DNA from 4 places in the Paucibacter soli genome. Region 3 is predicted to be linked to each of the others. Evidence: predicted binding sites of a transcription regulator. Region 3 holds the regulator's gene; each other region holds the start of a gene.
What was found. The regulator sigma-54, encoded in region 3, starts transcription at its own class of promoters, with help from an activator protein. The targets are predictions, from matches to a motif close to TGGCANGNAANCTGCTTT.

Region 1: glnA (type I glutamate--ammonia ligase) is a predicted target of sigma-54. The motif match lies at 4,895-4,912, and genes of this name have one in related genera.
Region 2: adh (aldehyde dehydrogenase) is a predicted target of sigma-54. The motif match lies at 2,052-2,069, and genes of this name have one in related genera.
Region 4: WG898_RS03715 (TorF family putative porin) is a predicted target of sigma-54. The motif match lies at 2,073-2,090, and genes of this name have one in related genera.

The regions. Positions count from the first base shown of each region.
Region 1 covers NZ_JBBHJW010000006.1:101,569-109,148, forward strand. The annotation lists gene WG898_RS13755 (alpha/beta fold hydrolase) at 1-195, shown strand, start outside; gene WG898_RS13760 (hypothetical protein) at 192-623, shown strand; gene WG898_RS13765 (hypothetical protein) at 670-969, shown strand; gene WG898_RS13770 (YncE family protein) at 1,074-2,063, shown strand; gene WG898_RS13775 (polysaccharide deacetylase family protein) at 2,060-2,878, shown strand; gene WG898_RS13780 (sterol desaturase family protein) at 2,878-3,834, shown strand; gene WG898_RS13785 (EI24 domain-containing protein) at 3,873-4,739, shown strand; gene glnA (type I glutamate--ammonia ligase) at 5,023-6,438, shown strand; gene WG898_RS13795 (hypothetical protein) at 6,580-7,101, shown strand; gene glnL (nitrogen regulation protein NR(II)) at 7,135-7,580, shown strand, end outside.
Region 2 covers NZ_JBBHJW010000004.1:77,295-84,874, forward strand. The annotation lists gene WG898_RS10210 (hypothetical protein) at 1-447, shown strand, start outside; gene adh (aldehyde dehydrogenase) at 466-1,986, opposite strand; gene WG898_RS10220 (sigma-54-dependent Fis family transcriptional regulator) at 2,282-4,231, shown strand; gene WG898_RS10225 (PA4780 family RIO1-like protein kinase) at 4,228-5,061, opposite strand; gene WG898_RS10230 (hemerythrin domain-containing protein) at 5,084-5,620, opposite strand; gene WG898_RS10235 (S9 family peptidase) at 5,713-7,580, opposite strand, start outside.
Region 3 covers NZ_JBBHJW010000005.1:352,263-359,842, forward strand. The annotation lists gene WG898_RS13210 (THUMP domain-containing class I SAM-dependent RNA methyltransferase) at 1-642, opposite strand, end outside; gene WG898_RS13215 (bifunctional diguanylate cyclase/phosphodiesterase) at 668-3,376, opposite strand; gene WG898_RS13220 (RNA polymerase factor sigma-54) at 3,441-4,952, opposite strand; gene lptB (LPS export ABC transporter ATP-binding protein) at 4,959-5,738, opposite strand; gene lptA (lipopolysaccharide transport periplasmic protein LptA) at 5,735-6,406, opposite strand; gene WG898_RS13235 (thiol:disulfide interchange protein DsbA/DsbL) at 6,457-7,119, opposite strand; gene WG898_RS13240 (SPOR domain-containing protein) at 7,190-7,580, opposite strand, start outside.
Region 4 covers NZ_JBBHJW010000001.1:777,999-785,578, reverse strand. The annotation lists gene WG898_RS03735 (hypothetical protein) at 1-508, shown strand, start outside; gene WG898_RS03730 (hypothetical protein) at 655-882, shown strand; gene WG898_RS03725 (helix-turn-helix domain-containing protein) at 1,447-1,704, shown strand; partial or broken gene WG898_RS25280 (magnesium chelatase domain-containing protein) at 1,772-1,882, opposite strand; gene WG898_RS03715 (TorF family putative porin) at 2,144-2,860, shown strand; gene glnK (P-II family nitrogen regulator) at 2,883-3,221, shown strand; gene WG898_RS03705 (ammonium transporter) at 3,269-4,798, shown strand; gene WG898_RS03700 (response regulator transcription factor) at 4,857-5,237, opposite strand; gene gshA (glutamate--cysteine ligase) at 5,365-6,660, shown strand; gene WG898_RS03690 (potassium transporter Kup) at 6,722-7,580, shown strand, end outside.

The DNA of each region.
Region 1 (7,580 bases), on a different contig from region 3:
AAGGCGCCCACCCTGGTGCTGTGGGGCCAGCTGGACCGTGTCGTCGATGTCGCCGATGCCACCACGCTGGCCAGCGGCATCGCGCACAGCCGCAAGACCGTGCTGCCCGCGCTGGGCCATGTGCCCATGGTTGAAGCGCCGCGCGAGCTTGCGCGGCTGTGCCGCGAGTTTCTGCTGGACGTGGAGGCCTCTTGAGTCGTCTGATCTTGTTCACGCATCTGCTGCTGGTCGGCCTGTGGCTGGGCTGCGTGCTCACCGAAGCGTTGTTCGAGCGCGCCCTGCTGGGGCGCGGACCGGCCGCCGAGCTATGGCTGGCGCGCCTGCATTGGCGCGTCGACCTCTGCGTCGAGATACCGGCCTTCAGCGGCGTCGTGATCAGTGGCTTGCTGCTGCTGCCGCAGGCCACCGGCACTGTGCTGCTCTCGCTCAAGCTTGGCATGGCCGGGCTGGCGCTACTGGCCAACCTGGTCTGCGTGGGGCTGGTGCGGCGCCGCCTGCGTTGCGCCGAGCGCTCGGATGCGGCTGGCTTTGCCGCGCTCGATCGCTGGCAACACCGGTTCGGTGCGCTCGTCTTGCTGGGCCTGCTGGGCGCAACTGCGCTGGGCTTCCGGCTGGCCGCATGAGGGCCGGCGCCTGCGGCTTTCGACCGCCGCGCTCGCGGCAGGCCCGATGCTTGGCATAGGCTGGTTCCCCTTTGCGCTGCTGCCGCTGCTGCTGCCTTGGATCCTGCTCGGCCCTTGGTGCTGGGCCTTGCGCGCCGGGTCCTGCTGGGCCGATCACCGCGCGGGGGCCCTGCTGTGCGCCGCGATCGCCGCGGCCAGCGTGCTGGTACCGCTGGCCGCATTGGCGCTGTCCGCCCTCGATGCCTGCCTGGCGGCCTTTGTGATGGCCGCGCCCAGCCTGCTGCTCTACCTGCTGGTGGGGCTTGTTGCCCGTTTGCGCCATTGGCGAAGCGCCGCTGGCAAGTAGCTGAAGCAGGGCGCTGCGGCCGGCCGGCGTGGCCGGCCCTCTACACTTGGGGCTGTTGCCTCGGCCCAGGTGGGCCGCAGGCGTGCGTACTCAAGGACTCCTCGATGTTTGCTCTGAACTGGCGGTGCCTGGCGGCCGGCTTGCTGCTGGCCCCCGCCTGTGCCCTGGCCGATGGCCGGCCGATCTTTGTGCTCAATTCGCTGGATGCCGACATCAGCGTGGTGGACCCGGTGAGCTTCAAGCAGCTCAAGCGCATTCCCACCGGCAAGGAGCCGCACCACCTCTACCTGACGCCCGACGAGAAGTCCATGGTGGTGGCGAATGCGCTGGGCGATTCGCTCACCTTCATCGATCCGGTCACGGCCAATGTGCAGCGCGTGCTGAACGGCATCACCGATCCCTACCACCTGCGCTTCTCGCCCGATATGAAGTGGTTCGTGACGGCCGGCAACCGCCTGGACCATGTGGCCCTGTACCGCTGGCAGCCGCAGCAGGCTGACAAGCCGCTGGAGCTGCTCAAGCGCATCCCGGCGCCCAAGACGCCCAGTCATCTCTTCATCGACAGCAAGAGCACGCTGCTCTATGTGAGCCTGCAGGACAGCGACGAGTTGCTGTGCGTGGACCTGGCCGCGCAGGCGCCGCGCTGGAAGATCCCGGTGGGCAAGATGCCGGCCGACATCTTCCTCACCGCCGACGACAAGCACATCCTGGTGGCGCTGACCGGCGACAAGTTGGTGGAGGTCTACGACGTCTCGGGCGCCGCGCCCAAGCTGGTCAAGCGCCTGCCCACTGGCGACGGCGCGCACAGCTTCCGCTCGCTGGGCGACAAGCGCCATGTGCTGGTGAGTAACCGCGCCGGCAACAGCATCAGCAAGATCGACCTGCAGGGCTTCAGCGTGGTCGAGACCTTCGCGGCACCGGGCGGGCCCGACGATATGGAAGTGCTGGCCGATGGCAAGACCCTGATCTTCACCTCGCGCTGGGCGCGCAAGCTGACTATGCTGGACCTGCAGAGCAAGCAGGTCCTCAAGCAGGTCCGGGTGGGCAAGTCGCCGCATGGCGTGTGGACGCTGGACCACGCGTCGCGCCAGTGAGGCGGGCGCTCGCGGCGCTGGCGCTGTCCGGCGCGCTGTCTGTGCAGGCCTGTCAGCCGGGCGAGAAGCCCGTCTTCCTGACCTTCGACACCGGCCATATGGGCGTGGCGCCGCTGGTGGCCGAGCTGCTGACGAAGTACCAGGCCAAGGCCACCTTCTTTTTGTCCCGGGAGCCCACGCTGAACTATGGCCATACGCTGGACGAGCAATGGGCGCCCTGGTGGCGCGCGCGTGCCGCCGAGGGCCATGACTTCGGCTCGCACACCTGGGAGCACGACACCTGGCTGGAGGACCTGCCGCCCGTGAATGGCGAGGCGCGCTTCAAGGTGCGCAGCCAGGCGGGCATCGAGCCGGCGCGCATCCGCGAGCTGAGCGCCGAGCAGTATTGCGAGGGCCTGAAGAAGCCCGCGCAGCGCTTTGCCGAGATCACCGGCCAGGCCATGGGCGCGATCTTCCGCGCCCCCGCAGGTCGTACGTCGCCGGCCCTGCTGGCCGCCGCCAAGGCCTGCGGTTTCAGCCATGTGGGCTGGAGCGCGGCGGGCTTTCTGGGGGATGAGTTGCCCAGCGATAAATACCCCAACGAGCAGTTGCTGGCGCGCGCGCTGCGCGATATCCGGCCCGGCGATATTCTGATGGCGCATCTGGGCATCTGGCAGCGCCAGGACGCCTGGGCACCCGCCGTGCTGGAACCCCTGATGAAGGGCCTGAAGGAGAAGGGCATGTGTTTTGCGCCGCTGCGCGAGCATCCGCGCTATGCGCGGCTGATGCGCGGCCTGGGATCTGAGCAAGCGCAAGGAAAGGCAGGCAAGCCATGATGGACTGGTTCAGCGAGAGCTTCGAGCTGGCCCGGCAACAGCTGTTCGAGACCCTGGTCCAGCCGCTGGTGTTCGGCATCGGCCTGGGCAATCTGCTGGAGGATGCCTATGACGCGACCGGTTGGCTGCTGGTGGGCCTGCTGCAGATCGCGGTGATGCTGTTGCTGATACGCGCGCTGGAGCGCTGGCGCCCGGTGGAACCGCTCGGCGACAGCGCCGCGGTGCGGGTGGACATGCTCTATACCCTGATCCACCGCCTGGGGCTGTTCCGCCTGGTGATGTTCTTCAGCCTGGACCCCCTGCTCGATGGCGTCTCGGGCCAGCTGCGCCTGGCTGGCCTGCCGACCTGGCAGCTCGACGCGCTGCTGGGCCTGAGCGAGCTGCCCTGGGCCAGCTTCCTCGTCTACCTGCTGGTGTTCGACCTGGTGAACTACTGGCTGCACCGCGCCCAGCACCAGTTCGCTTGGTGGTGGGCCCTGCATGCGCTGCACCACAGCCAGCGCCAGATGACGATGTGGAGCGACAACCGCAACCATCTGCTCGACGACATGCTGCGCGCAGCCGCGTTCGCGCTGCTGGCGCGCTTCATCGGCGTGGAGCCCGGGCAGTTCGTCGCCCTGGTGGCGCTCTCGCAGCTGATGGAAAGCCTGCAGCACGCCAATGTGCGGCTGTGGTTTGGCCCGCTGTTCGAACGGGTGTTCGTGAGCCCGCGCTTTCACCGCCTGCACCACGCGATCGGCATCGGCCATGAGTCGGGCGGCCGTGGCACGCTGGGCGGCCACAACTTCGCGGTGCTGTTCCCGCTCTGGGACATGCTGTTTGGCACCGCCAATTTCGAGCTGCGTTTCGATGCCACCGGCGTGCGCGACCAGTTGCAAGAGGAGGGCGGACGCGACTATGGCCGCGGCTTCTGGGCCCAGCAATGGTTGGGTCTGCGGCGATTGTTCGGGCGCTGATTGATATGCTGCGCTCTTCCCGGAGGAGGGGAAGACCGATGATCCATGCCACCGGCCGCATCGCCGACGCCTTCTGGCGCGCCGCCGCCTATTGCCTGCATCCGCGCGTGATCGCGCTCTCGCTGCTGCCGCTGCTGATCTCGGCCCTGCTGGCCGGCGCCTTCATGTACTTCTTCTGGGAGCCCGCGGTGACCGGCGTGCGCGCCACGCTGGAATCGTGGAAGCTGATCGACAGCCTGCTGGGCTGGCTGGACTATGTGGGCGCCAGCGGTTTTCGCAGCGTGATGGCGCCGCTGGTGGTGCTGGCCCTGGGCATCCCGGTGGTGGTGGTGCTGAGCCTCCTGATGGTGGCGCTGCTGATGACGCCGGCGATGGTCCAGCTGGTGGCCACGCGCCGCTTCCCGGGCCTGGAACTCAAGCGCGGCGGCTCGGTCTGGCTGAGCGCGGCCTGGTCGCTGGGCCATACCCTGCTGGCCCTGCTGGCCATAGGCGTCAGCATGCCGTTCTGGTTCATCCCGCCGCTGGTGCTCTTCATCCCGCCCTTGATCTGGGGCTGGCTGGGCTACCGCGTGTTTGCCTTCGATGTGCTGGCCGACCATGCCTCGGCGCCCGAGCGACGCCGGATCCTCAGCGAGCACAAGGCGCCTTTGCTGGCGCTCGGCCTGGTGACCGGCTATCTGGGCGCCGCGCCCGCCGCGATCTGGGCCTTTGGCGTGCTGACGATTGCGCTCGCGCCCTTTCTGGTGCTGATCTCGGTGTGGCTCTACACCCTGGTGTTCGCCTTCACCTCGCTGTGGTTCGCGCATTACGCCCTGGCCGCTCTGCACGAGCTGCGCCAGGCCGCGGCGGCGCCAGCGGTGGAGGTGCTGGATCCCGTGGAGGTGCTGCCGCCTCTGCTGCCCTGAAGCCGCGATCGCACCAGGATGGTGCATGAATGGGCACCACAATGGTGCCATTGTTGGTCCGCAATTGGTGCATCGATGGTCTTGATGGGGGCTTCGTCATGCTGGCGCGGGCCCCATCGGCGCATAATCGCCCGGCCGGCGGGCATGCACCGTGCTGGCACGCAAACTGCATACAGCTACGGTGCCTGAGTCGGGTGTCATGCCTTGCGCAAGACCCGGACCCTGCCGAATTCCCAGATCCGATCTACCCCCAGTTTCTACCCCCTTTCGCTAGGAGTGATTGATGGCCAAGACCGTCGCCGACGTGATGAAGATGGTGAAGGAAAACGAAGTCAAGTTCGTCGACTTCCGCTTCACCGATACCCGTGGCAAAGAGCAGCACGTTTCCGTGCCCGTGTCGCATTTCGACGAGGACAAGTTCTCCTCCGGTCATGCCTTTGACGGCTCGTCGATCGCTGGCTGGAAGGGTATCGAAGCCTCCGACATGCTGCTGATGCCGGACCCGGACACCGCCAATATCGACCCCTTCTTCGAAGAGCCGACCCTGATCCTGTCCTGCGACGTGGTCGACCCGGCCGACGGCAAGGCCTATGAGCGCGATCCGCGTTCGCTGGCCAAGCGCGCCGAAGCCTATCTGAAGGCCTCCGGCCTGGGCGACACCGCCTACTTCGGTCCCGAGCCCGAGTTCTTCATCTTCGACTCGATCCGCTGGGGCAACGACATGTCCGGCTGCTTCTTCAAGATCGAAAGCGAAGAAGCCGCCTGGAACACCGGCAAGGAATACGAGCACGGCAACAGCGGCTACCGTCCCACCGTCAAGGGCGGTTATTTCCCCGTGCCCCCGGTCGACGCCGGCCAGGACATGCGCTCGGAAATGTGCCTGATCCTGGAACAGCTGGGCATCCCGGTCGAGGTGCATCACCACGAAGTGGCGAACGCCGGCCAGATGGAAATCGGCACCAAGTTCAGCACCCTGACCAAGCGTGCCGACTGGCTGCAGCTGCAGAAGTACGTGATCCAGAACGTCGCCCATGCCTATGGCAAGACCGCGACCTTCATGCCCAAGCCCATCGTGGGCGACAACGGCTCCGGCATGCATGTGCACCAGTCGATCTGGAAGGACGGCAAGAACCTGTTCGCCGGTGACGGCTATGCGGGCCTGTCCGACTTCGCGCTCTACTACATCGGCGGCATCATCAAGCATGCACGCGCGCTGAACGCCATCACCAACCCCGGTACCAACTCGTACAAGCGTCTGGTGCCCGGCTTCGAAGCCCCGGTGAAGCTGGCCTACTCGGCCAAGAACCGCTCGGCCTCGATCCGCATCCCCTATGTGGCCAACCCCAAGGGTCGCCGCATCGAGGCGCGCTTCCCCGATCCTTCGGCCAACCCCTATCTGTGCTTTGCCGCACTGATGATGGCCGGTCTGGACGGCGTGGAAAACAAGATCCATCCGGGCGAAGCCGCCACCAAGGATCTCTACCATCTGCCGCCGGAAGAAGACGCGAAGATCCCGACCGTCTGCCACAGCCTGGACCAGGCGCTCGAGTATCTGGACAAGGACCGTGCCTTCCTGACCAAGGGCGGCGTGTTCACCGACAGCTTCCTCGATGCCTATATCGAGCTGAAGATGCAGGAAGTGACGCGCTTCCGCATGGCCACCCACCCTGTCGAGTACGACATGTACTACTCGCTGTGATGGGAGCGCGCGGCGTGCGTGTTGAAGAGCAACACGGCGCGCCGCGGGCTGCCAGGGCAGGGGAGGGACGGCGCGAGCCGTCCCTTTTGCTTTCTTGCGCCACAATGCGGGCCAGGTTCCTCCCTCTCGACGATTCGGCCGATGCACATCCAGCGACCCAAGAAGCAAGCCCAGTTCCTGCTGCTCAGCGCCCTGTTGGCGGCCGGCGCTGCGCAGGCCCAGGGCGTGGTCTACCGCTGCCCCGGGCCGCCGGTGCTCTACACCGACGCACTCTCGGCCAAGGAAGCCCAGGAAAAGGGCTGCCGCACCATCGAGGGCACGCCCATCACGGTGCTGCAGGCGCCGGCACGCACCAAGCCGGCGCCGTCGTCGCAGCCCACCGAGGGTGCTGCCTCGCGCGGTGGGCCTGATGCGCGCGTCGATCCCGGCCAGCAGCGCGGGCGCGATAACGAGCGCCGGCGCGTGCTGGAGACCGAGCTGCGCGACAGCGAGGAACGCCTGGCCAATTTGCAGCGCGAGTACGCGGGCGGCAACCCGGAGCGCCGCGCCGAGGAGCGCAATTACCAGCGCTACCTGGACCGCGTGGCCGAGCTCAAGGCCGGCATCGCGCGCCAGGAAGCCGATATTCAGGCTCTCAAGCGAGAGCTCAGCAAACTCCCTTGAGTCTGTCCGTGTTGGGACAGGCGACCCGACGCGATGAACGACGACAGCTCAGCCCATGCCGCCGGCTTTGCCGCCTATGCGGCCTTCGACTCACTGGCCACCATGGTCGCCGTGGTGCGACCGAACGGCGAGTGCGTGTTCGCCAACGCCGCCTTCGAGACCGCGATGCGGCTCTCGCGCCGCGCGGTGCAGCGCAGCCAGTTGTTCGACTGGTTCGCCGACTCCGCGCGGCTGCGCGAGGCGATGGACGGCGTGGCGCGCAATGCCTATTCGAGCAGCCGTTTCGATGCGCTGCTGCGCCGCGGCCCGCGCGTGCACGAGGACCTGCTACCCGTGCAGGTGATCGTCAGCCAGACCGAGGATCCGCAGCAGTTGCTGGTCGAGCTGATCGAGAACGCGCAGCAGACGCGCCAGGACCGCGACGAGCGCAAGCTCGACCAGGTGCAAGCCACCAAGGAGCTCATACGCAATCTGGCGCA
Region 2 (7,580 bases), on a different contig from region 3:
CAATGGCGCTGGCTGGGCGCGGTTGGCCTGGTGCTGGGTGCGCCGCTGGTGGGCGTGGCGCTCGCCAGGCCGATCCTGGATCTGCTGGGCATGGCGCGCCACAAGACCACCGAGCTGGTCTATCGCGATGTGAGCGGCCGCCATTTCGTGCACCGCGGCCAGATGCTCGACATTGCCGACGACGCGGCGCAGTTCCGCTGGCTGCGCATCAGCGATGTGCGCAAGGTGCTGGCAGGCCTGCCCGCCGATCTGACGCTGCGACAGCTGCGCCCCGACGGCGTGCAGCTGGGCGAAATAAGTAAGGGCCAGCCCGCCCGCATCCAGGCCGAGGCCCTGCTCGAACTGCTGGCCAAGGCCCAGGACCCGGACACACTGAAGTTCAAGCAATGGCTGGCGCAGGAGGTGGTGTTCCCGGCGGCGCAGCAACGCGCGCGCCGCCGGCACTGAGTGCCGCCCGGGCGAAGCCTAGAAGAACCCCAGCTTGTTCGGCGAATAGCTCACCAGCAGGTTCTTGGTCTGCTGGTAATGGTCCAGCATCATCTTGTGGGTCTCGCGGCCGATGCCGGATTCCTTGTAGCCGCCGAAAGTCGCATGCGCGGGGTAGGCGTGGTAGCAGTTGGTCCAGACGCGGCCGGCCTTGATGGCGCGGCCCATGCGGTAGGCGCGGCTGCCGTCGCGGCTCCACACGCCGGCGCCCAGGCCGTAGCGCGTGTCGTTGGCGATCTGCAGGGCCTCGGCCTCGGTCTTGAAGGTGGTCACCGCCAGCACCGGGCCGAAAATTTCCTCGCGGAAGATGCGCATCTGGTTGTGGCCCTTGAACAGCGTGGGCTGGATGTAATAGCCGCCGGCCAGCTCACCGCCCAGCTCGGCCCGGCCGCCGCCGATCAGGCATTCGGCACCCTCGGCCCGGCCGAGTTCGAGATAAGACATGATCTTGTCCATCTGCAGGGCCGAGGCCTGGGCGCCCATCATGGTCTCGGTGTCCAGCGGGCTGCCCTGCTTGATGGCCCGGATGCGCGCGAGCGCGCGCGCCATGAATTTGTCGTAGATCGATTCCTGGATCAGCGCGCGCGAGGGGCAGGTGCAGACCTCGCCCTGGTTGAAGGCAAACAGCACCAGGCCCTCGATGGCCTTGTCGAAGAAAGCGTCGTCGGCGTCGGCGATGTCCTCGAAGAAGATGTTGGGGCTCTTGCCGCCCAGCTCCAGCGTGGCCGGGATCAGGTTGCCGGCGGCGGCCTGGGCGATCACGCGGCCGGTGGCGGTGCTGCCGGTGAAGGCGATCTTGGCGATGCGGCGGCTCTCGGCCAGCGGCATGCCGGCCTCGCGGCCATAGCCGTTGACGATGTTGAGCACGCCCGGCGGCAGCAGATCGGCGATCAGCTCGGCCATCACCATGATGCTGATGGGCGTCGATTCGGCCGGCTTGAGCACCACGCAGTTGCCCGCGCCTATGGCCGGCGCGAGCTTCCAGGCCGCCATCAGGATGGGAAAGTTCCAGGGAATGATCTGGCCCACCACGCCCAGCGGCTCGTGGAAGTGGTAGGCGATGGTGTGCTCGTCGATCTCGCTCAGCGCGCCCTCCTGCGCGCGCAGGCAGCCGGCGAAGTAACGGAAATGGTCGATGGTCAGCGGGATGTCGGCATTCAGCGTCTCGCGCATCGGCTTGCCGTTGTCCACCGTTTCGGCATAGGCCAGCTGCTCCAGATGCTGCTCCAGCCGGTCGGCGATCTTCAGCAGGATGTTGGCGCGCTCGGCCGGCGCGGTGCGGCCCCAGGCGTCGGCGGCGGCGTGCGCCGCGTCCAGCGCCAGGGCTATGTCCTCGGCGCCCGAGCGTGCGGCCTGGGTGTAGGGCTTGCCGGTGATGGGCGTGATGACCTCGAAGTACTGACCCTTGAGCGGAGGCACGAACTTGCCGCCGATGAAGTTGTCGTAGCGGGGCTTGAATTCGACCGGCGCGCCGGCGGTGTTCGGGGCTGCGTACAGCATGGTTGGTCTCCTGATTGATTGATTGCTTGCTTGACTGAACCGAATGGGCTGAACCCGCTGCTGCCATTGCACGGCCCGTGCCAGGCCCGCTTTGAGCGGCCGGAGCGGGCTTTGGCGCAAGTCCGGGGTCAGTTGCGGCGCGCAGACTGCGCTGCATGGTTCGCGTGGGCTGAACAAGCGTCACGAAACGGCACAGCCGGCGGCGCGGATCTGCCGAAACGCTTGCCGGCGCGGCGCGTCCCGCTAGGCTCGCGGGCGAGGTCCCTCAGAGGCCAAACGATGGAGACAAACCAGCATGCAGCTCTCGCCATCCCGAACCCCGGCCGCCAGGCTGCGCCAGGCGCGACGCACGCTGCTGGACGCCGGCAGCGTGGCCGAGGGGCTGATCGCCCCGGCGCTCTTGAACAGCTGGCAGCGCAGCCGCGCCTTTGGCTTGAAGCCCGAGGGCCGCATGCCGGGCGCGCCGCATGCGTCGGCGGCCCAGCTGCTGCGGGCACTGGAGCAGCAGCGCGAGCTGGTGGCGCATGCACGGCCGGTGATGGAGTTCCTCGTCAAGCAGACCATGGATAGCGACAGCATGGTGATACTGGCCGATGCCGAAGGCATGCTCTTGCAGGCGCTGGGTGACGCCACGTTTCTGGACCGCGCTCAGCGCGTGGCCCTGCGCCCCGGCGCCAGCTGGCATGAGCAATGGCGCGGCACGAATGCGATAGGCACGGCGCTGGCCGATGCCGCGCCGGTGGTGGTGCATGGCGCCGAGCATTATCTGGAGCGCAACGGCTTCCTCACCTGCACCGCCGCGCCGATACGCGATCCCGCCGGCGCCGTGCTGGGTGCGCTGGACATCTCGGGCGAGCGGCGCAGCTATCACCGCCACACCCTGGCCCTGGTGCGCACCGCGGCCGGCATGATCGAGCAGCGCCTGTTCGAGCATCGCCATGGCGCCGGCCTGCGCCTGCGCCTGCATGCCCAGCCCGAGGGCATAGGCTCCTGCGCCGAGGGCCTGCTGGCGCTCTCTGACGACGGCTGGCTTTGCGGCGCCAATGCCGCCGGCTTGCAGATGCTGGGCCTGGACTGGACGGCGATCGCCGCCTGCCGCATCGAGCGGCTGCTGCAGCTGGACATGGACACCCTGGCCGACTGGTGCCGCCGCCCCAGCGCCGCCGCGCGCCTGGTGCGCCGCCATGACGGCAGCCCCTTGTGGCTGCGGCTGGAGCCGGGGCGCAGCCTGGTGGCGGCCACGCGGCTTGCTTGCGCGCCACACGCGTCGTTACAGGCGTCGTCACACGCGCCGCCACGGGATGCGCTGGCGCGCCTGGACAGCGGCGACCCGGCCCTGCGCGTCGCGCTGGAGCGCGCCCGCCGCGTCATGGACAAGCCCATCGCGCTGCTGCTGCAGGGCGAGTCCGGCGTCGGCAAGGAGCTGTTCGTGCGCGCCCTGCATGCCAGCTCGGCGCGTGCCGAGAGGCCGCTGGTGGCGCTGAACTGCGCGGCCCTGCCCGAGGCGCTGATCGAGGCCGAGCTGTTTGGCTACCGGCCGGGTGCCTACACCGGCGCGGCGCGCGAGGGCGCACCCGGGCGCATCCGCGAGGCCGCCGGCGGCACCTTGTTTCTCGACGAAATCGGCGACATGCCGCTGAACCTGCAGGGCCGGCTGCTGCGCGTGCTGCAGGAGCATGAGGTGCTGCCGCTGGGTGGCGGCGCGCCGGTGGCGGTGGACTTCCGCCTGGTCTCGGCCAGCCACCGCGAGCTCGCCGACGAGGTGGCACAGGGCCGCTTCCGCGCCGACCTCTACTACCGCATCAACGGCCTGGCCCTGCGGCTGCCGCCGCTGCGCGAGCGCCAGGACCTGCCGGCCCTGATCGCGGCCATGCTGGCCGAGCTGCAGCCCGGGCGCGAGCTGGCCGTGCAGCCGGAGCTGCTGGCCGCCCTGCGCGCCTATGCCTGGCCCGGCAATCTGCGCCAGCTGCACAACGCGCTGCGCACCGCCTGCGCGCTGCTGGACGAGCATGAGCAGCTCATAGACTGGCCGCATCTGCCCGACGACTTAGCCCTGGCGCTGCGCCAGGCAAGACCCGACCCTGGCGGGGACGAGGCGCCCGGCGGCCTGCGCGAGCAGGCGCGCCTGAGCGTGCGCCAGACCGTGGTGGCCTGCGCGGGCAATCTGTCCGAGGCGGCGCGGCGCCTGGGCATCAGCCGCAACACCCTGTATCGCAAGCTCAGGGATGCGCAGGTGACGAGCTAGAGCAGCTGGCGCAGCGCCTGCTCGGCCTTGACGTCCTCGATCTCGCGCAGCACCTCGCCCACATTGACCGCCTTGCGGCTGTGCTCGAAGCGGCCCGTCAGCACGCTGTCAGGCTTGAGCAGGCCGCGCTCGAACAGGGCCCAGATCTCGTGGCCGTAGTCGCTGCTCAGCAGCTCGGGCGCGCTGGCGCCGAAGAACTGGCGCAGGTTCTCCACATCGCGCAGCAGCATGCGCTTGGCGTGGTTGTTGCCAGCGGCGTCCACCGCCTGGGGCAGGTCGATGATGACCGGGCCGTCCTCGGCCAGGAGGATGTTGAACTCCGAGAGGTCGCCGTGCACGATGCCGGCGCAGAGCATGCGCACCACCTCGGCGATCAGCGTGGCGTGGTGGCGGCGCGCCTCGTCGGGCGTGAAGCTGGCGTCGTTCAGGCGCGGTGCGGCGCCACCCTCGGCATCGGCCACCAGCTCCATCAGCAGCACGCCCTCGTAGAAATTGAAGGGCTTCGGCACGCGCACGCCGGCGGCGGCGAGGCGGTAGAGCGCGTCCACCTCGGCGCTCTGCCAGGCCTCTTCCTGCATGGCGCGGCCAAAGCGTGTGCCCTTGGCCATGGCGCGCGCCTGGCGGCTGTTCTTGACGCGCCGGTTTTCGGTGTAGTCCACCGCCTGGCGAAAGCTGCGCTGGGTCGCTTCCTTGTAGACCTTGGCGCAGCGCGTTTCATCGCCGCAGCGCACCACATAGACCTGCGCTTCCTTGCCGCTCATCAGCTGGCGCAGCACGCCGTCGATCAGGCCTTCTTCCATCAAGGCTTGCAGCCTGGGGGGTGTTTTCATGCCCCCATTGTCCGCTGCGCGCTCAGGCGCCCGCGGCGAGCCTGCCTTCGCGCGCCGCCTGCGCGGCGGCGGCGCGACGCCTGGCCTCGGGATAGATATAGCCTTCCTCCAGCGAAATATGCTCGTGGTAGAGCGCAGCGAACACCTCCAGCGCGTGGCGCAGGCTCTCCAGCTCCACGCCCACCTGGCCGTCGGCGATCTCGGCCAGCATCGGGCCCAGCTCCAGCCAGTCCTCCTCCAGCCAGCCATGGTCCTGCTGCAGGCGCAGCACCTGCTGGCGCAGGGCCTCGTCGCCGCTGCCCAGCAGATCGGGGAAGACGCGCTTTTCCTCGTCGGCATGGTGTTGGCGCGCATGGTGGCCGAAGAAGTCCACCGCGGCGCGGGCGATCGCGCGCGCGGCTTCGTCGACCTTGTAGCCCTCCAGCCGCGGCATCAGCCCCTGCAGCGCCTGCAGCTGGGCCAGCACCTCGCGGTGGGTCTGGTCGAGCACCGCGAACGGGTCCAGTAGTTCGACGCGATCGCGAGCGGGGCGCGACTTGCCCTTCACCAATGCAGCCATGACAGCACTCCAGCGGGTTGATCCGGAGCTTGATTCTTCGCCTGTGCGGCCGGTGCGGGTTGCGCTGGGTCAAGTCAGCGCATCGACCTGGCTCAAGGCATGAGGTACTTGTCGAACCAGGCCCGGAAGCGCGCCGACATGTCGCGCTCGTAGCTGGGCTTGCTGATGCTGTGGAACTCACCGGGGTAGATCACCAGCTGGGTCTCCACACCCAGGGTCTTGAGCGCCAGGTACATCTGCTCGCTGCCCGAGATCGGCACATTGAAGTCGAGCTCGCCGCCCATGAAGAGCGTGGGGGTCTTGATGCGATCGGCCTTGAAGAAGGGCGCCGACAGCTTCAGCCACAGCGCCGGATTGCGCCAGGGCGGGCCCAGCTCGTGCTCGTACTGCACCGCGTACTGGTCGGTGCCGAACATGGCCAGCTGGTTGGCGCTGCCGGCGCCGGCCACGGCGGCCTTGAAGCGCGTGTCGGCGGCGATCAGCGCGTTGGTGAGGATGCCGCCATAGCTCCAGCCGCCCACGCCCAGGCGCGCCGGGTCGGCGATGCCCTGGGCGACGGCCCAGTCCACCGCGCCCTGCAGGTCCAGCACCTCCTTGTTGAGCCAGTCGGCATGGATGGCGCGCTGGTAGGCGTCGCCACGGCCGCTGCTGCCCCGGTAGTTCACCTGCAGCACCACATAGCCGGCGGTGCAGAGTTCCTCGCGCAGCAGCTCGTGGCCCACCAGGCTGTGGCTGTCCTGGCCGTTGGGCCCGCCATGGATCAGCAGCAGGGTGGGGTAGCGCCGCCCGGGCAGGTAATCGGGCGGGTAGCTGATCAGGCCATGCACCTCGGTGCCGTCGGCGCTGCGCGAGGCGAAGTCCTCGCTGCGCCCCCAGCGCACCTCGGCGGCCCAGGCGTTGTGCCGGGTGATGGGCAGCAGCCTGCCCGGCGCGGCCGGCCGCAGCAGCTGCAGCTCGGGCGGCTGCTTGGCCGTGCTGGCGAGCAGGGCGATCTGGTCCTTGGCGGCCAGGCTCAGGCCGCTCACGCTGCGGCGCCCGTCGCTGAGTTTCTCGACGCGGCCGTCCAGGCCGATGCGCGCCAGCCAGACGGCGCCGTCGTCGTCCACGCTGGCGTAGAGGCTGGCGCCGTCGCTCGCCCAGGCAAAGCGCGCCTGCAGGCCGCGGTCCAGCGCCTGCGTCAGGATGCGCGGCGCGCCGCCCGCGGCCGCCACGGTGGCAAGGCGCCAGCGCTGGTAGGCCGACCAGCGCAGCTCGTCGCCCATCAGCACGGCGAGCTGGCGTCCATCCGGGCTCCAGGCCGGGTAGGCGTCCTCGTCGGTGGTGAAGCTGGCGAGCAGCTCACGTGCGGGCGCGTCGGGCCGGGCCTCCATCACATAGAGGCCGGTGGCCTCGCTGCGCTCGCGCTCGGCCATGCGCGGGCTGAGGAAGGCGATCTGCCGGCCGTCGGGCGACCAGGCCGGTTTGGACTCGCCGAACTCGCCGCGCGTCAGCTGCGTGAGCTTGGCGCCGGCCAGCTCGAACAGGTAGAGGTGCTGGCGCTGCGGCCCCAGATAGCCCTCGCGGTCCTGCTTGAAGTGGAAGCGGTCGATCACGATGGGCGGGCGGGTCTTGCGCTTCCAGCCCTCCAGTAGCTCGGGCTCGTCGGCCGGGTCGGCATCGTCGAGCACCAGCAGCAGGCGCCGGCCGTCGGGCGCCCATTGGAAATCGGCCACCCCGGTCTTCTGGCTGGTGAGCTGCTGGGCCTCGCCGCCCTCCAGCGCGATCTGCCAGAGTTGGGCATGCTTGCGTGCCGCCTCGTCGGCGCCGCGCTTGGCCAGGAAGGCGATGCGGCGCGCGTCCGGGCTCCAGCGCGGCTTGCCCTCGACGTCGCCGCCCTGCGTCAGCTGCAGGCTGCGGCCGCCGTCGCTGCGGCTGATCCACAGATCGGTGAGCGGCTGGTCCTTGTCGAGGTCCTGCCGGC
Region 3 (7,580 bases):
CGGGATGGTGCCCGAGCCGCAGCAGGGGTCGTGCAGGGCACCGCCGGTCTCGGGCGTGCCCTTCCAGCCGGCCGCGGCCAGCATCGCGGCGGCAAGCGTTTCCTTCAGCGGCGCATCGCCCTTGTCGACGCGCCAGCCGCGCTTGAAGAGCGGTTCGCCCGAGCTGTCCACATAGAGGGCGGCACGTTCCTCGCCCACATGCAGCACCACCGGCAGGTCGGGGGCGTAGGTGTCGACGCTGGGGCGCTCGCCGGTGGCATCGCGCAGGGTGTCGCAGATCGCGTCCTTGACCCTCAGGGTGGCGAAGTTGAGGCTCTTGAGCGGCGAGCGGTGCGCGGTGGTGTCGACCTTGATGGTGTGCTGCGGCGTGATCCAGCGCTCCCAATCGACCCGGCGTGCCAGCGCATAGAGATCGTCCTCATGGCGGTAGCCGCCCTCGATCAGCTCCACCAGCACGCGCTGCGCGAGCCGGCTCTCGAGGTTGATGATCAGCACCGCCTCGCTTTCAGCGCGCACCGCGCAGCCGCCGCGCAAGGCCTCGATCTTGCCCTTGGGCAGGATGGCGCGCAGCTCCTGCTCCAGCAGGGCTTCGACACCGCCGGGGCAGGACACAAACAGGTTCAGGGTTTCGGCGCGGGACATGGCGGCAGGGGGCGGGAGAAAACGCCTATTGTCCCCGCGCCAGCGCCTCGAATTCCGCCAGCGGCATGGGCCGGGCGAAGAAATAGCCCTGGAAGGCGTGACAGCCCTGGCCGCGCAGGGCCTGCAACTGGGCCTCGGTTTCCACGCCCTCGGCAATCACCGCCAGCCCCAGGCTGTCGCCCAGCTGTATCACCGCGCGCGCGATCGCCAGGGCATTCGGCTCGGTGAGCAGGTCGCGCACAAAGCTCTGGTCGATCTTGAGCTGGTCCAGCGGCAGGCGCTTCAGATAGGCCAGCGAGGAATAGCCGGTGCCGAAATCGTCCAGCGAGAAACGCAGGCCCAGGCGGCGCAGCTCGCCCATCAGCGCGATCACCGCCTCCACGTCTTCCACCAGGGCGCTTTCGGTGAGTTCGAGCTTGAGCTTGTCGGTGGGCGCGCCGCTGCGCGCCAGCAACTGTTGCATAAAGCCTAGAAAACCCTTCTGGCGGAACTGGTGCGCGCTCAGGTTCACCGCCAGGCTGAGCCCGGCCAACGCAGGCTCCTGCGCCCAGGCGCTGAGCTGGGCGCAGCTCTGCTGCAGCACCCATTCGCCCAGCTGGCCGATCACGCCGCAATGCTCGGCCAGCGGGATGAAGCGCGCCGGCGAGATCCAGCCGCGTTGCGGATGCTGCCAGCGCAGCAGCGCCTCGGCACCCAGCAGCCGGCCCTCGGCATCGACCTGTGGCTGGTAGTACAGCTCGAACTGCTGGTAGTTCACCGCCTGGCGCAGGTCGGCCTCCAGCAGGGCCAGCTCGGCCATCGCGGCCTGGGTCACCGGATCGAAGAAACACAGCCGGTTGCGCCCTCCCGCCTTGGCCTGGTACAGCGCATGGTCGGCATGCTTGAGCAGCTCCTCGGCGCTGGCCTCGGCCTCGCCCCACATCACGATACCGATGCTGGGTGTGCTGTGATGCACGGCATCATCCAGTTGATAAGGCTGGCCCAGCACGCGCAGCAGCTTCTCGGCGGCGGCCTCGGCGTGCAGGGCGGCGCGTTGCGCGTCCTGACCGAGATCCTGCAGCAGCACCACGAACTCGTCGCCGCCCCAGCGCGCCACCGTATCCTCGGCGCGCAGCGAGGCCTGCAGGCGCTTGGCCACGGCCTGCAGCATGCGGTCGCCCATGCCATGGCCCAGGGTGTCGTTGAGCGACTTGAAGTTGTCCAGGTCGATGAACAGCACCGCGCCGTGGCGCGCGCCGCGCCGGCTGGCGGCCAGCGCCTGGTGCAGGCGGTCCAGCAGCAGGCGGCGGTTCGGCAACTCGGTGAGGGGGTCGTAGAAGGCCAGCTGCTCGATCGCCGCCTCGGCGCGCTTGCGCTCGGTGATGTCGCGCGTCAGGCCGATGAAGAGCGGCTCGCCGTCGCGTTCGATGTGCGAGACCGCCAGGCTCATCGGAAAACTCTGCCCGTCCTTGCGCAGGCCGCTGACATCGCGGCCCAGCCCGATCACATGCGGCGCACCGCCTTCGAGGTAACGCTTGATGTGCGCGTCGTGCTGGCTGCGCTCGGGCTCGGCCATGAGGCGGTTGACCTTCTGGCCCAGCAGCTCGGCCTCCTGGTAGCCGAACATGCGGCAGGCCGCCGGGTTGATCGAGGCGATCAGTCCGTGACGGTCGATGGTGACGACGCCGTCGACCATATTGTCGAGGATGGCCTGGGTCTGCTCGGCCTGCGCGCGCAGCGCCTGCGCGGCCTGCCGGTGCAGCCGCGTCAGCAGGCGGCGGCGGCGCTGCCAGAGCCACAGCGCCAGGGCCGCGCCCAGGCTCAGCGCCAGGCCCAGCTGCAGCAGCGCCTGGCGCTGGCGCAGCCAGGGTGCCTCGACGCTGGCCAGCGTGCGCCCGACCGCCACCAGCAATTGCTTGTCGGCATGCAGGCCGGCGGGACGCAGGCTGCGGGTCGCCACCAGGCGCAAGTCGTTGGTGAGGCGCGAATGCGTCAGCTGCAGGCTGGCCTCACGCCCTTCGCTGAGGTGCTGCTGGAGGATCGAACCCGGCCGTTCCAGCAGGTTGCGGTCCATCAACTCCGGGCGTTCGGGCGCCAGCGTGAACAGCAAGCCGTCCTGGTGCGCCAGCGCCGCCCAGGTCTGTTCGGAGGGTTGGGCGGTCTGCAGCACGAGGCTGAAGTAATGCGGGTCCAGCAGGGCCAGCACCAGGCCGATGGGCCGGTCGCGGTGATCGAACAGCAGGCGGGCCAGGCTGATGCAGTGCGCGGCCAGCGGGTCCTGCAGCGGCGGCGAGACATAGAGCAGGGCGGGCTGCGGCTGCTCGCGCAAGGCCAGCACGGCCCGGTGCTGGCGCAGGTCCAGCTGCAGCAGGTCGACATGCGAACTGGCCTGCACCTGGCCATGCGCATCCAGCAGCAGCAAGGCTCGCACGCCCGGCATGGCCTGGGTCAGGGTGCGCATCAAGGTCTCGCCATCCTGCTGCATCAGGCCTTGGCGCCAGCCGGGCGCCTGCGAGGCCACCGTCTGCAGCGCGGCATGGGTGGCAATCATCTGCTGCGCAACAATGCCGTCCAGGGTACGCACCAGGCCTTCGAGCTTCTCGCCCTCGTGGCGGCGCAACGCCTCCCGTTCATTGGCCAGCCAGCCCAGCGCAAGCGCCCAGGCCAGCGCCAGCACCAGCGCCAGCAAGGCCCAGGCGCGCCAAGGCCTCCAGGGGCGGCCGGATGGCAGGGCGGAAACGGAGCGGACAGGCATCAAGGGATGCCACGGTACCCAGTCCATGGGCTTCAAAGCTTGATGCTTCTCAAGCTGAGTCGAGCTACATGGCCTTGCGCAGGTTGGCCGGGGCGATCTTCAGCGCCTCACGGTACTTCGCCACGGTGCGGCGCGCCACCTGGATGCCCTGCTCCTCCAGCATGCTGGACAGCTGGCTGTCCGAGAGCGGCTTGCCGGCATCCTCGGCGGCCACGAACTGCTTGATGAGGGCGCGCACCGCGGTGCTGGAGGCATTGCCGCCCGCCTCGGTGTTGAGCCCCGAGCCGAAGAAGTACTTGAGCTCGAAGGTGCCCCAGGGCGTGGCCATGTATTTGGCGGTGGTCACGCGCGAGATGGTGGACTCGTGCAGGCCCAGCTCATCGGCGATCTCGCGCAGCACCAGCGGCTTCATGGCCAGCTCGCCATGCGAGAAGAAACCCTTCTGGCGCTCGACGATGGCCTCGGAGACGCGCAGGATGGTGTCGAAGCGCTGCTGGATGTTCTTGATGAACCAGCGCGCTTCCTGCAGCTGCGTGCCCAGCGGCGAATTGCTGACGCCGCCGCGCGTCTGGCGCAGCGCCTGAGCGTAAAGCTCGTTGATGCGCAGCTTGGGCATGACGTCGGGGTTGAGCGTGACGCGAAAACCCCGGCCGGACTTGCGCACGATCACGTCCGGCACCACCGCCGCCGCCTCGCTGCGCGCGAACTGGCGGCCCGGCTTGGGCTCCAGCTCGGTGATCATGCCCTGGGCCTCGCGCAGCAAGGCCTCGTCGGCGCCGGTGAGCGACATCAGGCGCCTTAGGTCGCGCCTGGCCAGCAGCTCCAGGTATTGCTTGCAGATCAGGATCGCCACCACCTGGGCCTGGCTGCGCGGCTTGACGCGCAACTGCAGGATCAGGCATTCGGACAGATTGCGCGCGCCCACGCCCACCGGCTCCAGGCTCTGCAGCCACTTGAGCGCGCATTTGAGCGTGTCCAGCAGCTCCTCGCGCGCCTCGGCATCGGCGTCAACGCCCGCGAGCGCCTCGGCGAGCTCTTCCAGGCTGTCTTCCAGATAGCCGTCTTCGTTGAGCGACTCGATCAGCACCATCAGCGCGGCGCGGTCGGTCTGGCTCAGCTGCATGCCGGCGAGCTGGGCGTTCAGATGCTCCTGCAGCGAGATGCCGGGGCCCTGCTGTTCGGGGCGCTCGCCTTCGTCGTCGCCACTGCCGCTGCCGGGGGTTTCTCGGATGCCGTCGAAGTCGTCGCGCTCGGTGCCGTTCTCCCAGTCGTCGCGCTCGGTGGTGCCGAAGTCCTCGCCCTTGATCTCGGCCACTGACTCGCCATCGCCGCTGCTCTCCGCGCTGGTTTCGGCCGCCGCGCCCTCGTCGCGCTGCAGCGGCGCCGCCGCATCCAGACGCAGCGGTGCGGCCTCGCCAAACTCCTCGTCGGTTTCCAGCAGCGGGTTGCTGGTGAGCATCTGCTCCACCTCCTGGTTCAGCTCCAGGGTGGAGAGCTGCAGCAGACGGATCGACTGCTGCAACTGCGGCGTCAGCGACAGATGCTGGGAGAGGCGTACCTGCAGCGACGGCTTCATCGCGTCTTACATGCGGAAGTTTTCGCCGAGATAGACCTTGCGCACGTCCGGGTTCTCGACGATCTCTTGCGGGGTGCCCTCGGCCAGCACGGCGCCCTCGCTGATGATGTAGGCGCGGTCGCAGATGCCCAGGGTCTCGCGCACATTGTGGTCGGTGATCAGCACCCCGATGCCGCGCGCCTTCAGGAAGCTGATGATGCGTTGGATCTCCAGCACCGCAATCGGGTCAACGCCGGCGAAGGGCTCGTCCAGCAGGATGAAGCGCGGCTGCGTGGCCAGGGCGCGCGCGATCTCGACGCGGCGCCGCTCGCCGCCCGAGAGCGCGGGCGCCGGGCTGTCGCGCAGCTTTTCGATGCTCAGCTCGTGCAGCAGGGTATCCAGCGCGGCATCGATGCGGGCGCGGGGCCAGGCCTTGCCATGGTCGTCAAGCTGCAATTCCAGCACCGCGCGGATGTTTTCCTCCACCGTGAGCTTGCGGAAGATCGAGGCCTCCTGCGGCAGATAGCTCAGGCCCAGGCGCGCGCGCTGGTGGATGGGCAGGCGCTGCACCGGCCGGCCGTCGATGCGGATCTCGCCGGCATCGGCGCGCACCAGGCCCACGATCATGTAGAAGCTGGTGGTCTTGCCGGCCCCGTTTGGGCCCAGCAGGCCCACCACCTCGCCGCTGTGCACGTCCACATGCACGTTCTTGACGACGCGGCGCACGCCGTAGGTCTTTTGCAGGCCTTCGGCCTCCAGCCGGCTGGGGGCGATGCCGGTCTCGAGCGCCGGGGTGTGCTGCGTCATGGAGAGGAAGGCTTGCGCGGGCTGGTCTGCAGGGTCGGGCTGGTTTGCAGCGGCAGCGGGGCGGAGGCGGCAGCAGGCGCCGCGCTGCCCTCGGCGCCGCTGGCGGCCCTGGGCATCAGCACCACGCGCACGCGGCCGCTGGGATGCGGCGAGGCCAGGCCGCCGTCGACACTGAAGACCTCGCTGCGGTTGTCGTAGACGATCAGCGCACCGGTGATCTCGTCGGCCACCGTGTCGCCGCGCACGCGGCGCACCACCGCGTTGCCGACGAAGCGTACCGTGTCGGAGCGGCTGTCGTATTCGAGCTGGTCGGCCGTGCCCTCGATGGCCTCGCCGGCTACGTCGCGCGCCTGGCGGAACTGCACCGGCCGGCCGGTCTCGCCGCTGGCGTAGGCCTGGTGGTAGCCGTCCGAGGTCTCACGCACATCCATGCGCTCGGCCTTCAGCAGCATGCTGCCCTTGCTGAGGATCACATTGCCGTTGAACTCGGTGCGCTGGTTCACCACATCGAGCCGGCCGCCGCGCTCCGAGCTGATGTTGAGGGGCTTGTTGCGGTCGGCCTTCTCGGCGCGCGCCAGCCCTGCGGCCAGCAGGGCTGCAAGGCACGCGCAGCACAGCAGGCTGCGGGCGGAGATCGAGCTGGACGTGGCGGTAGGCATAGGCGGCATAGAACTTGCAGGCCATTCTAGGGCCTGGACGAGCCGCTAATGGGAAGGACTCAGCCCTTCCTGATTTTCTGTACCAGGAAATCGGTCACGCTGAGCGCGCGGCGGCCCCCCTCGATCTCGGGCAGGCGTTCGCCACCGGCGGCAATGCTGGGCGAGGTCAGGAAGCGGCCGCCGATGCCGATCGCGGGCACGCCATCGATGCGGTAGGCCTCGCTGAGCTTCTCGGCCTGCTGGCACTTGGTGTTGACGCCGAAGGAGTTGTAGGCGTCCTGGTACTTGGCCGGGTCGACGCCCAGTTTGGCCAGGAAGTCGGCCTGGTTCTTGGCGCTGTCGAGTGCCTGGCCCTGCTGGTGCATGGCGGCGAAGATGGCCGGGCGCACCTGGGCCTCCTTGCCCATCGCCTCCAGCGCATAGAACATGCGCTGGTGGATCTTCACATTGGCGCGGAAGGCCACATGCACCTTGCGGAAGCTCACATCGGCCGGCAGTTGCTGGGCCCAGGCCTCGATGGCCGGCTCGAAGGCATAGCAATGCGGGCAGCCATACCAGAAGAACTCGACGATCTCGATCTTGCCCGGGGTGGTGGGCAGGGCCTGCGAGAGCTTCTGGTAATGCTTGCCCTCGATCGGGCCGCCTTGGGCCAGCGCCAGGCCGGGCAGGCCGGCCGCCAGGGCTGTCAGACCGAGTTGGGCTGAAAAGTCGCGACGCTTCATGCTGAATTTCCTCTGTAGGTGACGCTGAGCAGCGGGCCATTCTCACCCGGCTTGCTTAGGCGATTCTTTATCAACGCTGAACCCGTACCAGATTGGCCTCGAAGCCGGCCGCTTCGATCTTGCGCTGCAGTCCCTCGGCCTCGTCGCGCGCCTCCATCGGGCCCACGCGCACCCGGTAGACGGGGCGGCCGGATTGCTCCTTCTCGAACACCTTGGCGCTGAAGCCCTGGATCGCCAGCTTGGCACGCTGCGCCTCGGCGTCGTCGGTCTTGGTATAGGCGCCCGCCTGCACGAAGTAGATGTAGGGATCGGCGGCCGGGGCGCTCGCGGCCGCTGCCTTCTCGGCCGCCTTGTCGGCGGGCTTGGCCTTGGCGGACGCACTGGCGGCGGGTGCGGCAGCGCTGGCGGCCGGGGCCGGCGCGGCTGCCGCGGGCGCAGTCACCACCGGGGGCGCCGGCGTC
Region 4 (7,580 bases), on a different contig from region 3:
TGAAAACGTGCCAAGACTTTCGGGAAGCGGGGTAAGCAATGACTGGGGCCCTGAGTTTGAGTCAGCCTTGACCCACCTAGACAACGCCATCGAGCACCTCGTCATCGTTCCTGACGAGCTAAGCAGAACCCCTGCCCGACGTGAGCACTGGGAAGCCGTTATGAAGCGCACCTGGGAGGTAGACCTTCCAGCCCTATCTGGGCAGCCTCAAGTGAAGATTTGGGCGTTCGTGCATTGGGCCTTTCTGCAGCATGTTCTTCCAGACTCAAGCAGTGTCAGCCCCGCTCGGGAATTGCTTGAGGCCAGAGGTTGGGCCGAGGAGGCAGGCCAGTTCGTTCTGGAACTCACACCTCTACTGCAGTCCAAACCAGAGCTTGCAATGTACTGCTTCAGAAAATTTGACCTGCCTGTCGAATGGACTGCCCTCGAGTACTTCGATTGCAGAGACGGTTCGTCGCACTTGGTCGAGCTGAGCGACCTACCGTCCAATTGCAGCGGGGTCGACTAGACAGAGTTGATGAGGGAATTCAGTCTTCAGTTCCAGTTCCAGTTCCAGTTCCGCCCGCGACCAGCATGACGAACGCAATGTGCCGAGTCACCATCACATGTCGAGGACTCAACGAACAGGCAGCCCGAGATGGGATTTGCCACATCTTGAGTGAGTTCAAACTTCGCGAATGGCACACCGACGTTGATTGCGCATGGTCTGATGGGCTACTTCACCTCGCTGCAACAAACGACTACGACACGGACGGGCAGGCGTTGCTCGATGAGTTCTGGGACGTGGTGATTGCAAGCATTAGCTTCGACGACCCCATCAGCTTTGAAGTCAGCTCAGTCCAAGAAGTCTCGGGACACGGGTTACCTCATTCGGCAAAGTAGCTTGCTGCACTCGAACGTCTTGAATTGCGTGAGCCCCTGTTGCTTTCAAAAGAGTCAGAAAGAAGGCTCACTGCTAAGATTACTCTCGGAGTTCGACGTTGTCGGCTCCCCTGCTTTTCCTCCCTGAGCGGGGCCTGGACGTGATGACAGCGAAAAGGCTTGCAGCCCCGGCTTTGTGCCGGGGCTTCTTTTTTTGCGTAGCGCGCAGCTATTGGAATAGCTGCCAGCAATTGAGCGCCTGGCAAACGCGATTGCCAGCTCTAGCCGCAATGCCTGGAGAGACCTTTGGATTAAGCGGCCCGCAGACCGCGAGTGGCGTTTGTCAGACGAATGCCGAAGTGAAGGCGCGCAGGAAAGCTGACGCTGGCCCAATTGGAGCGCTTTGTAGGTGACTGTAGGCGATTGTAGAGAAGTGGTCAGTGGGCACTAACCAAGAAGTCGCATCGTTCGCTTAAGGTGTTGGCGCTAGCTGATGCGATGCCAGAACTAGGCTATGGTGTATCGCCAATAGCGATATGGTGCGGATATCGGCTTTGGCGATACGACTGTCTAGCCGCCTTGGCTATGAACCAGCTCCTCTTCGTCCCCAACCAAGTTGGCCTCGTCCTTCGAGCGGTGCGCAAAGGCGCAAAGCTGAGTCAAAAGCAGCTGGCCGCAAGACTTGGCATGAGCCAAAACCGCCTTTCCGAGCTGGAGACCAACCCGGGCTCCATGCGGGTGGACCAGCTCTTTGCTCTCCTGTCTGCGCTGGGCCTCGAATTGCAATTGCAGACCCGGGGCGGCTCGCCCGCTGCCGGCAGCGAGGGCGGCGCGGAGTGGTAAGCAGGGGACGCGCAACGAGCACTCATCGCGTGTAGCTAAAACTGCCGCCGCATAGCATATCTAGTTGAAGACCAACCAGCGTGAAGCTGGGCAGACCATTGGTCAGATGAACCTCCACCGTGACGGGCGCGGCGCTCAGGCCGTCCAGGGCGCGGCTGTGGACGATGGCCAGTGACATATCGCTGTCCTCCCCTGGCGCCGATTGTGCCGTTGCTGCTGCCGCTTTGCGCGTTGCGCACGGTTTCGGGGCGTGCACCAGAACGGCGTCCAGGCGCTTGTGACCCAGCTTGGTGCGGTTTGAGTCCATGGCGACCGTGCTGGGGCTCCGATGCCCCAGGGAAAGCCGCGCATGAGGTCCGAAATGGGGCTGGCACGGAAGCTGCAAACAGGGGGTGAAACCGTTTTTTCTTGCCCGTCTTCCAACCTGAGGAGTTCCGCGATGAAGTCGATCTACGCCGCCATGGCCATCAGCCTGCTCGCCCCGGCCATGCCGGCGCTGGCCGATGAGCCGGCCAGCCCCCTGTCGTTCAACGCCAGTGTGACCACGGACTATCGCTACCGCGGCATTTCGCAGACCCGCCTCAAGCCCGCCCTGCAGGGCGGCGCCGACTATGCCTCGGCCAGCGGCTTCTACCTCGGCGCCTGGGCCTCCACCATCAAGTGGATCAAGGACGCCGGCGGCGACAGCAATGTCGAACTGGACATCTACGGCGGCTACAAGACCGAGATCAGTGCCGGCCTGACGCTGGACGTGGGTGCCCTGCAATACGTCTACTCGGGCAACAAGCTCAGCCCCAGCGCCAACACCACCGAGCTCTATGCCGCGCTGACCTACGGCCCGGTGACGGCCAAGTACTCGCACAGCACCAGCAATCTGTTCGGCTTCGCCGACTCCAAGGGTAGCGGCTACCTGGACCTGAGCGCCACCTTCGAGCTGGGCGAGGGCTTCACCCTGACCCCGCATGTGGGCCACCAGAAGGTGCGCCACCAGGGCTCGGCCTCCTACACCGACTATTCGCTCACCGTGAACAAGGACTATGCCGGCTTCAGCTTCGGCCTGGCCGCGGTGGGCACCGACAACGACAGCTACATCGGCGCCGGCAACAAGAACCTGGGCAAGAACGGCCTGCTGTTGTCGGTCAAGAAGACCTTCTGATTGAACCTGAGGAGACCTCACCATGAAACTCATCACCGCAGTCATCAAGCCCTTCAAGCTGGATGAGGTCCGCGAGGCGCTCAGCGCCATCGGCGTGCAGGGCCTGACCGTCACGGAAGTGAAGGGCTTCGGCCGCCAGAAGGGCCATACCGAGCTTTACCGTGGCGCCGAATACGTGGTCGACTTCCTGCCCAAGGTCAAGGTCGAGGCCGCCGTGGCCGATGCGGTGGTGGAGCAGGTGATCGAGGCGATCGAGAAATCCGCCCGCACCGGCAAGATCGGCGACGGCAAGATCTTTGTCTCGCCGCTCGACCAGGTGGTGCGCATCCGCACCGGCGAAACCGGGCAGGACGCGCTCTAAGCGCCGGCCTCGCTTTCAGAACTTCCCCCTTCCGGAGATTCCCGATCATGAAGAAACTGCTTGCCTGCCTGGCCCTGGCCGCTGCGGCGCTGGCGCCCAGTGCCTGGGCGCAAGACGCGGCGTCCGCGCCTGCTGCCGCCGCTGCCGTCGCCGCGGCGCCTGAGGCCGCTTCGGCCGCCGCGCCCGCGCCCGCTGCTGCGTCGGCGCCTGCCGAGGCCGCCTCGGCCCCGGCCGCTGCCCCCGTGCCCAACAAGGGCGACACCACCTGGATGATGGTCTCGACCCTGCTGGTCATCATGATGACGGTGCCAGGTCTTGCCCTGTTCTACGGCGGCCTGGTGCGCAGCAAGAACATGCTGTCGGTGCTGATGCAGGTGATGGTCACCTTCTCGATGATCGTGGTGCTGTGGGTGCTGTACGGCTACAGCATCGCCTTCACCGAGGGCAATGCCTACTTCGGCGGGCTGGATCGGGTCTTCATGAAGGGCGTCTGGGACAACGCGGCCGGCACCTTTGCCAACGCCGCCACCTTCAGCAAGGGTGTCTATATTCCCGAGATCGTGTTCGCGGCCTTCCAGGCCACCTTTGCCGGTATCACCGCCTGCCTGATCGTCGGCGCCTTCGCCGAGCGCGCCAAGTTCTCGGCGGTGCTGCTGTTCATGGCGCTGTGGTTCACCTTCAGCTATCTGCCGATCGCCCACATGGTCTGGTTCTGGATGGGCCCGGATGCCTACAGCGCCGCGGCCGTGGTGGACGAGATGAATGGCAAGGCCGGCCTGCTGTGGCAATGGGGCGCGCTGGACTTCGCAGGCGGCACCGTGGTGCACATCAATGCTGCCGTCGCCGGCCTGGTGGGCGCCTACTTCATGGGCAAGCGCATCGGCTACGGCCGCGAGTCCTTCACCCCGCACAGCCTGACCCTGACCATGGTGGGTGCCTCGCTGCTGTGGGTGGGCTGGTTCGGCTTCAACGCCGGCTCGGCGCTCGAAGCCAATGGCTTCGCCGCCCTGGCCTTCATCAACACCTTCGTCGCCACCGCCGCCGCGGTGCTGTCATGGAGCGTGGGTGAAGCGCTGCACAAGGGCAAGGCCTCGATGCTGGGTGCCGCCTCGGGTGCCGTGGCGGGCCTGGTGGCCATCACCCCCGCCGCCGGTAATGTCGGCGTGGGCGGTGCGCTGATCATCGGTGCGATCGCCGGCTTCGCCTGCCTGTGGGGCGTGTCGGGCCTGAAGAAGCTGCTGGGTGCGGACGACTCGCTGGACGTGTTTGGCGTGCATGGCGTTGGCGGCATCGTCGGTGCGCTGCTGACCGGTGTGTTCAACTCGCCCAGCCTGGGCGGCCCCAGCGCCGTGGCCGACTGGGTCTCGGTGACCATGATCACGGGCGATGCCTACTCCATCGGCGCCCAGGTACTGACCCAGGCCAAGGCGGTGGGCGTGACCGTGGTCTGGTCGGCCATCGTCTCGGTGATCGCCTACAAGATCGTCGATCTGGTGCTCGGCCTGCGCGTCAGCGAAGAGGAAGAGCGCGAGGGCCTGGACATCAGCTCGCACGGCGAGACGGCGTACCACAAGTAAGCCGCACGCCTTCGACAAAAGGCCGCCCTTGGGCGGCCTTTTTCTTGTACGGTAGGGGTCAGGTCTTGCGGCCGCGCAGCAGAATCGCCAGCAGCTCCAGCAGCTTGGCCGGGCTGAAGGGTTTGGCGAGGAAGAAGTTGGCGCCCAGCCCCAGGGCCTCGGCCTTGTCCTGCTCGCTGGCCGCGGCGGTCAGCATGACGATCAGGGTGTTGGCGAAAGCTGGGTCGGCGCGCAGGGTCTTGCAGACCTCCAGCCCGTCCATGCCGCCGGGCATCATCACGTCCAGCAGCACCAGGTCCGGGCGCACCGTCTGCGCCAGTTGCAGGCCGAGCGCCCCGTTGGCGGCCTCGTAGATGACGTAGGGGCTGTCTTCCAGGGCCCAACGCACCAGGCGGCGGATGTCGGCCTGGTCGTCGACGATCAGGATCTTTGGCTTCATGGGGCTTGCACTGCTGGCGTTCACAGCCCCGAGCATATCGCCTGCTCCTGTCTTGGGATTTCCATTTGCGCCCCCATGTGCATCAGCCTCCTAGAATCGGCCGACGACGCAACGCTGGCTCCGCATCATGGTTCCCCACCTCATTACCGCACTTACCGGCCCCATCAACGAGCTGGAGCAACGCGTGCTCGAGTCCATGCCGGCGATCGAGCGTTGGTTCCGCCTCGAGTGGATGGAGCACACGCCGCCCTTCTACAGCTCGGTGGACCTGCGCAACGCCGGCTTCAAGCTGGCACCGGTGGACACCAATCTGTTCCCGGGCGGCTTCAACAACCTCACCCCCGAAATGCTGCCGCTGGCGGTGCAGGCGGCAATGGCAGCGATCGAGAAGATCTGCCCCGAGGCCAAGAACCTGCTGCTGGTGCCCGAGGGCCATACGCGCAACAGCTTCTATCTCGCCAATGTGGCGACGCTGACGCGCATCTTCACCCAGGCCGGCCTGAACGTGCGCCTGGGCACGTTGGACGAGAGCATCAAGGAGCCCACGGTCTTGGCATTGCCCGACGGTGGCCAGCTGACCATCGAGCCGCTGGTGCGCAAGCGCGGGCGCCTGGGGCTGAAGGACTTCGACCCTTGCACCATTCTGCTCAACAACGACCTTAGCGCCGGCGTGCCGCGCGTGCTGGAGCATCTGCACGAGCAATACCTGCTGCCGCCGCTGCACGCGGGCTGGGCGCAGCGCCGCAAGAGCAACCACTTCCGTGCCTACGAGGAAGTGGCGAAGAAGTTTGCCAAGCTGCTGGGCATGGACCCCTGGCTGATCAACCCGATGTTCGCGCCGGTGCAGGGCCTGGATTTCAGCACCGGCCAGGGCCTGGACGCGCTGCAGACCCAGGTGGACAACATCCTCAACAAGACGCGCCGCAAGTACAAGGAATACGGCATCCAGGAGAAGCCCTTTGTAGTGGTGAAGCCCGATGCCGGCACCTACGGCATGGGCATCATGACGGTGCGCGACGCCAAGGACCTCGATGAACTGAGCCGCCGCACCCGCAACAAGATGAGCGTCTGCAAGGACGGCCAGGCGGTCAGCGAGGTGATCGTGCAGGAGGGCGTGGTCACGCATGAGCGCGTGCACGATGCGGTGGCCGAGCCGGTGGTCTACATGATGGATCGCTATGTGGTGGGTGGCTTCTACCGCATCCATGCCGAGCGTGGCGAGGACGAGAACCTCAACGCCCCCGGCGCCAGCTTCGTGCCGCTGGCCTTTGCGCAAAGCTCGCAGCTGCCGCGCCCGGGCGAGAAGCCGGGCGCCAGCGCACCGAATCGCTTCTACATGTACGGCGTGATCGCGCGCCTGGCCATGCTGGCGGCCAGCTACGAGCTGGAAGTCACCGACCCCGAAGCCGAGGTCTACGCCTGAAGGCGCACAATAGCGCTTTTGGCTATTTGAGCGGCGCCGCAAGGGCCCCGCGGCATTTCCTGTGGGTTCTTCTACTGCGGCACATTCGCCGTCGGCCCTGGCGGGCCTCACGCTCGGGGCATTGGGCGTGGTCTATGGCGACATCGGTACCAGCCCGCTCTACGCGCTGAAGGAGGTCTTCCATGGCGGCCATGTGGCCGCCACCACGGACAACATCCTCGGCGTGCTGTCGCTGATCTTCTGGACCATGACGGTGATCGTCTCGCTGAAGTACGTGCTGCTGATACTGCGCGCGGACAACAACGGCGAGGGCGGCCTGATCGCGATGCTGGCACTGGCCACCACGGCGGTGAGCGAGCGCCCGCAGTTGCGCCGCGTGCTGCTGGTGGTGGGCATGTTCGGCACGGCCATCTTCTATGGCGATGGCGTCATCACCCCGGCGGTGTCGGTGCTGTCGGCGGTGGAGGGCCTGGGCGTGGCCGCGCCGCAGCTGGAGCAATTCGTGGTGCCGCTGACGCTGCTGGTGCTCACCGGCCTGTTTGCGGTGCAGCGTTTCGGCACCGGCGGCATCGGCAAGTTCTTCGGCCCCATCACGCTGATCTGGTTCTTCGTGCTGATCGCGCTGGGCCTGCCGCACATCATCGAGAACCCCGAGGTGCTGGCGGCCATCAACCCCTGGTATGCCTTCCAGTTTGCCGCCGCGCAGCCGCTGGTGGCCTTCATCTCGCTGGGGGCGGTGGTGCTGTGCGTCACCGGCGGCGAGGCCCTGTACGCCGACCTGGGCCATTTCGGCCCGCTGCCGATCCGCCTGGCCTGGTACGGCATGGTGATGCCGGCCCTGGTGGTCAACTACTTCGGCCAGGGCGCCATGCTGCTGAGCGAGCCGGCTGCGGTGGAGAACCCCTTCTTCCACATGGCGC